One region of the Ralstonia insidiosa genome, then DNA from elsewhere that is predicted to be linked to it. Evidence: predicted binding sites of a transcription regulator. Region 1 holds the regulator's gene; each other region holds the start of a gene.
The links. The regulator HrcA, encoded in region 1, represses chaperone genes, less so after heat shock. The targets are predictions, from matches to a motif close to TTAGCACTCNNNNNNNNNGAGTGCTAA.
Positions count from the first base shown of each region.

Region 1 (3,278 bases):
ATCCGGGAAGGCATACAGCGCCAGGCTTGCCGGCACATCCGCCGCAGCGGCACCCGAGGTCTTGGCAACCGCCGCCACCTGCGGCGAGGTCACCGTCCAGGCAGCTTTGTTGTCGCGATAGGCGGCATCGGCCTTGGCCAGCACCTCGACAAACTTGGCGATGAACTCCGCGTTGTCACGCGCAAACTTGCGGTCTGCCACGAAGCCATCGAAAGTCGACTTGCCGGTGGCGGCAGCGATCTTGCCCGAGGTGGTCAGCACCGTGCCGTTCTTCTTCACCTTGGCGAGCACCGGATCCCAAATGAAGGCGGCATCCACGTCACCCCGGTCCCACGCGGCAGACAGCTCCTGCGGGCGCAGGTTGACGACCTTCACGTCGCGCGGGTCCAGCCCGGCCTGCTGGAGCGCCACCAGCGCGTGAAAGTGCGAAGTCGACACGTATGGCACGCCCAGCGTCTTGCCCTTCAAGTCCGCCACGCGCGACACGCCGCTGCCGTTGCGGGCGACCAGTGCTTCGGCATCATTGATGTTGTCGAGAATCCAGAACAGCGAGAGATCCACGCCCTGCGATACGCCGGCCGCAATCGGGCTCGACCCTGCCTCGCCAATCTGTACGGAACCCGACGCGATGGCGCGCACCACATCGGCGCCGCTGGCGAGCTGACGGTAAGTCACCTTGTAGCCGGTGGCGCGCTCAACCTCGCCGGTGGCCTGGGCGTAGCGCCACGGCAGCACCATGTCCTGATAGGCGATGACGACCTCGCGGTCCGCCGCGCGTGCCGGTGCGGCACCAAACAACGCCAACGAAACGGCTGCGGTCAACGCCGCAGCCAGCAAACGGGGAAGAGAGAAACCAGCCATGGAAGACTCCGGCAAAAGAAGAACGCGCACATGCGCCGGAGTCGATTGTGGGAGACGGCAGACCGCGCTGTCGTCGAAGAAAATCGGCTGAGCTTATGCAGCCCGCATGCAGACCTAAACTCGGTAGATCAATATTGGCTGAGCGTGCTCGACAGCAGCTTGGCGGTGATGTCCACGATGGGGATCACGCGCTCATACGCCATGCGCATCGGCCCGATCACACCGAGCGTGCCGACGATCTTGCCGTCGACCTCGTACGGCGCGGTGATGACAGCCATGTCTTCGTGCGGCACGAGGCTGCTTTCGCCGCCGATGAAGATCTGCACGCCCTCGGCGCGGCTAGATACATCCAGCAGCTGCAGCAGGCCGGTCTTCTGCTCGAACACGGCAAAGAGGCGCCGCAGCTTGTCCATGGAGGAAGACAGGTCTTCCACATCCAGCAGCTTGCGCTCGCCGGAGATCACCACTGGCTCTTCGTCCGACGCGGCACTGCTGCCCGCCTCCACCGCCGCCTGCATCAGCGAGGTCATGTCGGCCTGCAGCACCGACAGCTCGCCGCGCAGGCGTTCGCGTACGGCGTCGAAGGTCAGGCCGCCGTAATGCGCGTTGATGTAGTTGGCCGCCTCCACCAGCTGCGACGGCGTGTAGGGCGTATCGGTATGGATGATGCGGTTCTGCACGTCGCCCTCGGGCGTGACGACGATCAGCAGGATACGGTTTTCCGACAGCCGCAGGAATTCGATCTGGCGGAACGCGTGCGAGCGGCGCGGCGTCATCACCACCCCGGCAAACTGCGACAGGTTGGACAGCGTCTGCGCCGCCGCCGCAATCACCCGCTGCGACGATTCCGACCCGTGCGACGCCAGTTGCGTGCGCACCTGCTCGGCAATCACGCCGGCCATCTGCTGCGCCATGCGGTCGTGCGCGCCGAGTGCTCCCATCGCGTCCAGCGGGCTGGCCGTCAGCATGGTGTCGACGAAGAGCCGGTAGCCGCGCGGCGTCGGAATGCGCCCGGCCGAGGTGTGCGGGCTGGCGATGAAACCCATCTCCTCCAGGTCGGACATCACATTGCGGATGGTGGCCGGCGACAGATCAAGCCCCGAATACTTCGACAAGGTGCGCGAGCCCACGGGCTGGCCCTCGGCGATGTACCGTTCGATCAGGGTCTTGAGGAGGATGGTGGCGCGCTTATCCATGATTCTTCGATTTTACGCAAAATCGACTGCAACCAGCGGGTGACGTTGGCGTTTCTCGCCAAACAACGTCAAACGTAGCGGGGGTCATATCGATATGGTGTAATGCGCGCATGTCGATTCCCCCGTCCGCCGTGGCCTCGAAACCTCCTGCTGCCTTGTCTGCCTCGCCTTTCAAGACCGTCGCACTGGTCGGCCGGTATTCGGCCGCCAACATTGCCGGCCCGCTCATGGAGTTGGCGTCGTGCATTGCCGCGCGCGGGCATGACATCGTGTTCGAGCGCGAAACGGCGCTCAATATCGGTGTGCAGGATTACCCTGCCCTGCCGCCCGAAGAAATGGCCCGCCAGGCCGACGTGGCCGTTGTGCTCGGCGGCGACGGCACGCTGCTCGGCATCGGGCGTCACCTGGCCGGCGCCAGCGTGCCCGTGATCGGCGTCAACCACGGGCGGCTCGGCTTCATGACCGACATCCCGTTCGACGATGTGCATACCGTGCTGCCCGACATGTTGTCCGGCCGCTACGAAGCCGAAACCCGCACGCTGCTGCAATCCCAGGTCGTGCGCGACGACGAGGTCATCTTCTCCGCCCTGGCCTTCAACGACGTGGTGGTCAACCGCTCAGGCACCTCGGGCATGGTGGAGCTGGCCGTGTCGGTCGATGGCTTCTTCATGTACAACCAGCGCTCGGACGGCTTGATCGTCTCCACGCCCACCGGGTCGACGGCGTATGCGCTGTCGGCGGGTGGGCCGATCCTGCATCCGGCGCTCTCCGGCCTCGTGTTGGTGCCCATCGCGCCGCATTCGCTGTCGAACCGGCCGATCGTCATTCCGCAGGATGCGGAAGTGGTCATCCAGGTCACCAGCGGGCGCGATGCGAGCGTCAACTTCGACATGCAGTCGCTCACCTCCCTGCTGCCGGGCGACCGCATCGTGGTGCGCCGCTCGGAGCGCACCGTGCAACTGCTGCACCCGGTCGGCTACAACTACTACGCCACGCTGCGCAAGAAGCTGCACTGGCACGAGTACCCGACTGAAGACAACCGGCTTTAAATCCCTCCGCCATGCTGCGCAGCCTCACCATCCGCGATTTCGTCATCGTCCACGCGCTGGACCTCGACCTGGCCGACGGCTTTACCGTATTCACGGGCGAAACCGGCGCGGGCAAATCCATCCTGATCGACGCATTGGCGCTCACGCTGGGCGAGCGTGCCGATGCCGCCGT
Region 1 is NZ_VZPV01000001.1:3,244,757-3,248,034, forward strand. Features, by position in the region: gene tauA (taurine ABC transporter substrate-binding protein) at 1-861, opposite strand, end outside; gene hrcA (heat-inducible transcriptional repressor HrcA) at 990-2,057, opposite strand; gene F7R11_RS15445 (NAD kinase) at 2,168-3,106, shown strand; gene recN (DNA repair protein RecN) at 3,118-3,278, shown strand, end outside.

Region 2 (3,278 bases), 2.0 Mb from region 1:
GTGCGACAGCGCGGCTGCCGAGCCATGCCCGTACTGGCTAGGCAGCCCGGTCAAGGTGCACTGGGGTTATGCAGACCCATCCAACGCACCGGGCGGTGACGCAGGCAAGCGCCACGCCTTCGAGATGACGCGCCAAGCCATCGGCTACCGCGTGCTGCAACTGCTGATGTTGCCGCTCGACACGCTGAGCAACACCGAGCTGCAGGCCAACCTCGAGCGCATCTCGCAACGCTGAGCGCCATGGCTGACCTGCGAACCCGCCTTCTTGCCGAAGCATTGGGAACGGCATTGCTGCTGGCCATCGTGATCGGCTCGGGCATCATGGCCGAGCGGCTGGCGGGCGGGAACGCGGCGATTGCGTTGCTGGCCAACACGGCTGCCACGGTGGGCGGCCTGTATGTGTTGATCGAGGTGTTCGGCCCGACCAGCGGCGCGCATTTCAACCCGGCAGTCAGCGCGGTGATGGTGGCGCAGGGTGAGTTGCCCTGGGCTGACCTGATGCCCTACGTGATCGCGCAACTCGTTGGCGCCGTGCTGGGCGCATGGCTGGCGCACGCGATGTTCGACCTGTCGCTCATCCAGTTCTCGACCAAGCTGCGCAGCGGACTCGGCCAATGGATTGCCGAAGCTGTGGCGACAGCTGGTTTGCTGCTGGTCATCCTGCGCACGCCGCAGGGTAAGGCGTCTGCCATGGTGGCTGCCTACATCGGCGCGGCTTACTGGTTCACGGCTTCCACGTCGTTCGCCAATCCGGCGGCGGCGTTCGGGCGCATGTTCAGCAACAGCTTTGCTGGCATCGCGCCGTCGAGCGTGTCCGGCTTCATCGCCGCCGAGTGCGTTGGAGCCGCACTCGGGCTTTTGCTGCATCGTTTGCTCGGGCCCCGGCTATCGCAGTGTGGCGATGCAAATGGAGTCGAGCCTTCGGGCGGGCAGTAGTTGAAGCGCCTTGAGCGCTGCCAACATTGGCGACCTCCCCGTTCAGGTAAGCGACGCTTTTCCGCTATGGGCAGGAAACAGCAGTTGGGAGGAGGCTGCGCTGGAGCCTCCTTGTTCACCCGAGTGCCGTCGGTGGACACTCGGGTTCGACGCGCTGAATGGCACGTGCAAATGTGATTTATTTGCCATAAAAATAATCTTTCGCCAGGTCGGTCAACCATCGCGGGCTCGCTTCGCAGAGGGCGCCGCCTCTCACCCGTCGCTCAGCTTCCGTCACGTCGCATACGCTAAGCTATTGAAGCAAAAGGGATTCTTCACGGAAGGACTGTATGCGAACGCGATGGCGTTCAGCGTTGAGTGAACAAAGTTCAGAGTTGAGTGAATCTCGACAACTCGACAGGTCGACATTTCCATTCTTGAAATCGTAATACCCCGTCCCTATAATTAGCACTCGCCGGGCAGGAGTGCTAACAACGCCTCCGACCCCCGATGCTTTCCCGATGCGCCGCGTCTTGCGGCGTGTTTTGTGAATAAACACTCACTTTGCATTGAGGAGTTGTGTATGAACCTGCGTCCTTTGCACGACCGCGTGATCGTGAAGCGCCTGGACAACGAAACCAAGACCGCTTCGGGCATCGTCATCCCTGACGCCGCTGCTGAAAAGCCGGATCAAGGTGAAGTCCTGGCCGTTGGCCCGGGCAAGAAAGACGACAAGGGCAATGCGATCGCGCTGGACGTGAAGGTCGGCGACCGCGTGCTGTTCGGCAAGTACGCCGGCCAGAGCGTCAAGGTGGATGGTCAGGAAGTCCTGGTCATGCGCGAAGAAGACATCATGGCCGTGGTGCAAAAGTAAGCACGCGCTCGTTCATAACGTTCGCAACGCTTACCTGTAACCCAATCCTCATTGCCGGCGCAGCCTATTGAGCTTGCGCGGGCAACATCCAAAGATCTCGGAGATTCTCAAGATGGCAGCTAAAGACGTAGTGTTCGGCGACGCCGCACGTGCCAAGATGGTCGAAGGCGTGAACATTCTCGCCAACGCAGTGAAGGTGACCCTGGGCCCGAAGGGCCGCAACGTGGTGCTGGAGCGCAGCTTCGGTGGCCCGACCGTGACCAAGGACGGTGTGTCGGTCGCCAAGGAAATCGAGCTGAAGGACAAGCTGCAGAACATGGGCGCGCAAATGGTCAAGGAAGTGGCTTCCAAGACCAGCGACAACGCCGGTGACGGCACCACCACCGCAACGGTGCTGGCCCAGTCGATCGTGCGCGAAGGCATGAAGTACGTTGCCGCCGGCATGAACCCGATGGACCTGAAGCGCGGCATCGACAAGGCTGTGACGGCCGCTGTTGAAGAGCTGAAGAAGATCAGCAAGCCGACGACCACCAGCAAGGAAATCGCTCAAGTTGGCGCCATCTCGGCCAACAGCGACGAATCCATCGGCCAGCGCATTGCTGAAGCCATGGACAAGGTCGGCAAGGAAGGCGTGATCACCGTGGAAGACGGCAAGTCGCTGGCCGATGAGCTGGACGTCGTGGAAGGCATGCAGTTCGACCGCGGCTACCTGTCGCCGTACTTCATCAACAACCCGGAAAAGCAAGTTGTCCAGCTGGACAACCCGTTCGTGCTGCTGTTCGACAAGAAGATCAGCAACATCCGCGACCTGCTGCCGGTGCTGGAGCAAGTGGCCAAGGCTGGCCGTCCGCTGCTGATCATCGCTGAAGACGTCGAAGGCGAAGCCCTGGCAACGCTGGTGGTGAACAACATCCGCGGCATCCTGAAGACGGCTGCTGTGAAGGCGCCGGGCTTCGGCGACCGCCGCAAGGCCATGCTGGAAGACATCGCCATCCTGACGGGCGGCCAAGTCATCGCTGAAGAAGTCGGCCTGACGCTGGAAAAGGCAACCCTGAACGACCTGGGCCAAGCCAAGCGCGTTGAAATCGGCAAGGAAAACACCACGATCATCGATGGCGCAGGCGATGCCCACAACATCGAAGCGCGCGTGAAGCAAGTGCGTGCCCAGATCGAAGAAGCGACCTCGGACTACGACCGTGAAAAGCTGCAAGAGCGCGTGGCCAAGCTGGCCGGCGGTGTTGCCGTGATCAAGGTTGGCGCTGCCACCGAAGTCGAAATGAAGGAAAAGAAGGCCCGCGTGGAAGATGCACTGCACGCAACGCGCGCTGCTGTGGAAGAAGGCATCGTGGCTGGCGGCGGTGTTGCACTGCTGCGTGCCCGTGCACTGATCTCCGGCCTGAAGGGTGCCAACGCTGACCAAGACGCCGGCATCAAGATCGTGCTGCGCGCCATGGAAGAGCCGCTGCGCCAGATCGTCACCAACGCTGGC
Region 2 is NZ_VZPV01000001.1:1,243,241-1,246,518, forward strand. Features, by position in the region: gene F7R11_RS05995 (arsenate reductase ArsC) at 1-235, shown strand, start outside; gene F7R11_RS06000 (aquaporin) at 241-936, shown strand; gene groES (co-chaperone GroES) at 1,499-1,789, shown strand; gene groL (chaperonin GroEL) at 1,902-3,278, shown strand, end outside.
Region 2: groES (co-chaperone GroES) is a predicted target of HrcA. The motif match lies at 1,381-1,407, and genes of this name have one in related genera.

Region 3 (3,278 bases), 2.4 Mb from region 1:
CGCCACGTCAGCGAGATCTACACGCCCGAGGACTACCGCACGCTGCTGCCCTACATGACCGAGGTGCTGGCTGGCTATCCGGTGCAGTTCGACATCACCTCGCTGCGCACCGGCAAGCCGCGCTACCTGAGCGGCCATTACTACCCCGACTACGACGACCGCGGCACGCTACGTGGCTACTTCTCGGTGCTGCAGGATCTGACCGCGCGCACCACAGCCGAAATCGCCCTCGCCCGCAGCGAACGCGCGCTCACACTGGTGCTCGACAACGCCCCGCTGCTGGTCTCGCACATCAACGCTGATGGCATCTTCACCTTCTGCAACGTCACCCACGCACGCTGGCTGCAGCGCACGCCCGAGGAGGTCTGCGGCCAGCCGGCGCAGGACGTCTTCACGCCGGGCACCTATGCGCTGCTGGCGCCGTATCTGACCCGCGCGGTGCGGGGCGAGACGGTCGAGTTCGAGATCAACGCGCCGTGGTATGAGAAGCCGCACGCCGGCAGCCCGCGCCACCGCACGCGCTATCTGCGTGGCCAGCTCGTTCCGGATGCGGCGGATTGCGATTGCAGCGCCGAGCGCTGCGGCTTCTACGCCTTCGTGCAGGACGTGACCGAGGCCAAGCGCAGCGAAATGGAGCTCTCGCGCATGGCCCGCTTCGATGCGCTCACCGGCCTGGCCAATCGCTACGAACTCTACGAGCGCCTGCGCACCGCGCTGGAGCGCCGCCAGCGCCAGCCTGCTCCCATGGGCGTGCTGTACCTGGACGTGGATCACTTCAAGCACATCAACGACACCTACGGCCACGCCGCGGGGGATGCGGTGCTGGTGGAAGTCGCCCGCCGCCTGCAGCAGGCCGTCCGCCGCACGGACACCGTCGCCCGTCTCGCAGGTGACGAATTCGTCATCCTCCTGGACCCGATCGACGCCCCGGATGATGCGCTGCACACCGCACACAAGGTGGTGAGCGCGGTTCGCCCGCCGATCCTCCTGCGCGGCGGTGCGTCGCTGCATGTGACGGCGAGCATCGGGGTGGCGTGCCCAGCACCGGATATCAGTGATCCCGACGTGGTTTTGCGTGAAGCGGACCGTGCACTTTATTGGGCCAAGTCACGCGGGCGCAACACGGCGGCATAACCGAGAACTGACGCTGCCAATGGTGGTCTATGACTGGGTGCGCGGCCACTTTTGCTGCGGCGCAATTATCACCCTATTGAGGTCAATCATCTGATTTACGGGAACTATCAGCTAGCACAAAATGTCCTATTAGCACTCTTCCGGTTGGAGTGCTAAGATGCTTTTCCAAACTTCCACTGGATTTCGACAGGAGTCCTGAGTGAACGCAGTCATTCCCGTGAATACCGTCTCCCCCATCGCCGCGCAGCAGTCTTCGGGCAACGCGTGGGCACTGGCCTTCCCCGGCAACCTCGGCAACATTGACGCCTACATCCAGAGCGTCAACCGGGTGCCGATGCTGTCGGCCGAAGAAGAACAACGTCTGGCCCGCGAGTACCGCGACAACGACGATCTCGATTCGGCGCGCCGTCTGGTGCTCTCGCACCTGCGCCTCGTGGTGTCCATCGCCCGCCAGTACCTCGGCTACGGCCTGCCGCATGCCGACCTGATCCAGGAAGGCAACATCGGCCTGATGAAGGCCGTCAAGCGCTTCGACCCGGATCAGGGTGTGCGTCTCGTCTCGTACGCGATGCACTGGATCAAGGCCGAGATGCACGAGTACATCCTGAAGAACTGGCGCATGGTCAAGGTGGCGACCACCAAGGCCCAGCGCAAGCTGTTCTTCAATCTGCGCAGCCATAAGCAGGATGCGCAGGCGACCTTCTCGCCGGACGAGATCAGCGCTGTAGCGGCCGAACTCAACGTCAAGGGCGCCGAAGTGCGCGAGATGGAAACGCGCCTCTCGGGTGGCGACATTGCGCTGGAAGGCCAGATGGACGACGGCGAGGAATCCTTCGCCCCGATCGCCTACCTGGCGGACACGCACAACGAGCCGACCCGGGTGATCGAGTCGCGCAGCCAGGATCGCATGCAAAGCGAAGGCATCGAAACGGCGCTGGCCAAGCTGGACGACCGCAGCCGCCGCATCATCGAAGCCCGCTGGCTGAACGTGAACGACGACGGATCGGGCGGCGCCACGCTGCACGAGCTGGCTGACGAGTTCGGCGTCTCGGCCGAGCGCATCCGCCAGATCGAATCGGCCGCGATGAAGAAGATGAAGGGTGCGCTGCAGGCGTTTGCCTAAGCTGCGCTTCTCACAAAGAAAAGCCCGCCAAAATTGGCGGGCTTTTCTTTTGGGCGCGAGTTACGCGATCACTCGTTCAGCAGCAGTTTGACGTCATGCGCGATCGGCTCAGGACCCTGACCATGCTTGATGAACAGACGCAGATTGCCCTTCGTGTCGAACATGTAGCTACCTGCAGTGTGATCCATCGTGTAGTTGTCGGGCTTGCTGCCCGGCACCTTGCTGTAGAACACCTTGAAGTCGGACGCGACCTTCTTCAGCTCCGCCTCGTCGGCCGGGCGCAGGCCGATGAAGCGCGGGTCGAACGCCGGCACGTACTTGGCCAACAGGTCTTGCGTATCGCGCTCGGGGTCGACAGTGACGAACAGCACCTGCACGCGATCGGCATCCTTGCCGAGGGTGTCCATTACGGCGCGCAGTTCAGCCAGCGTGGTCGGGCAAACATCCGGGCAATGCGTGTAGCCGAAGAACATCACGACGACCTTGCCGCGAAAGTCCGCCAGCGTGCGGCGCTTGCCGGTGTGGTCGGTCAGCGAGAAATCCTTGCCGAAGCTCTTCGCACCGGTGATGTCGAGGTTCTTGAAGGCAGGCTTGTCGCTGCAAGCCGTCAGCGCCAGCACGGTGGCGGCCAATGCGGCAAACAGAACGGCGCGAAAGTGTCGGAAAGAGAGCATGGTCATTGTCTTGGGGAGAGGCTGCTAGCGTAGCGCCAACTGCACGCGCTCGCCGGCAGCCCCGTGCGTCACAGCGCCGCGCCTTGGGTGAACGTAGGCCCGAACTTGAAGTAGTGATCCACCAGCAGCGCCGCAAACAGGATCGACAGATAGATGATCGAGTAGCGGAAGGTCTTCTGCGCCAGCGCGTCGGAATAGTTGCGGTACATGCGCCACGCATAGGCGAAGAAGCCGCCGCCCAGCACCAGCGCCGTCGCCAGGTAGATATAGCCGCTCATGCCGTGCACGAACGGCAGGATGGTCGCGGCAATCATGATGAGCGTGTACAGCAGGATGTGCAGCAGCGT
Region 3 is NZ_VZPV01000001.1:880,302-883,579, reverse strand. Features, by position in the region: gene F7R11_RS04340 (diguanylate cyclase domain-containing protein) at 1-1,134, shown strand, start outside; gene rpoH (RNA polymerase sigma factor RpoH) at 1,334-2,257, shown strand; gene F7R11_RS04330 (SCO family protein) at 2,326-2,931, opposite strand; gene cyoE (heme o synthase) at 3,000-3,278, opposite strand, start outside.
Region 3: rpoH (RNA polymerase sigma factor RpoH) is a predicted target of HrcA. The motif match lies at 1,264-1,290, and genes of this name have one in related genera.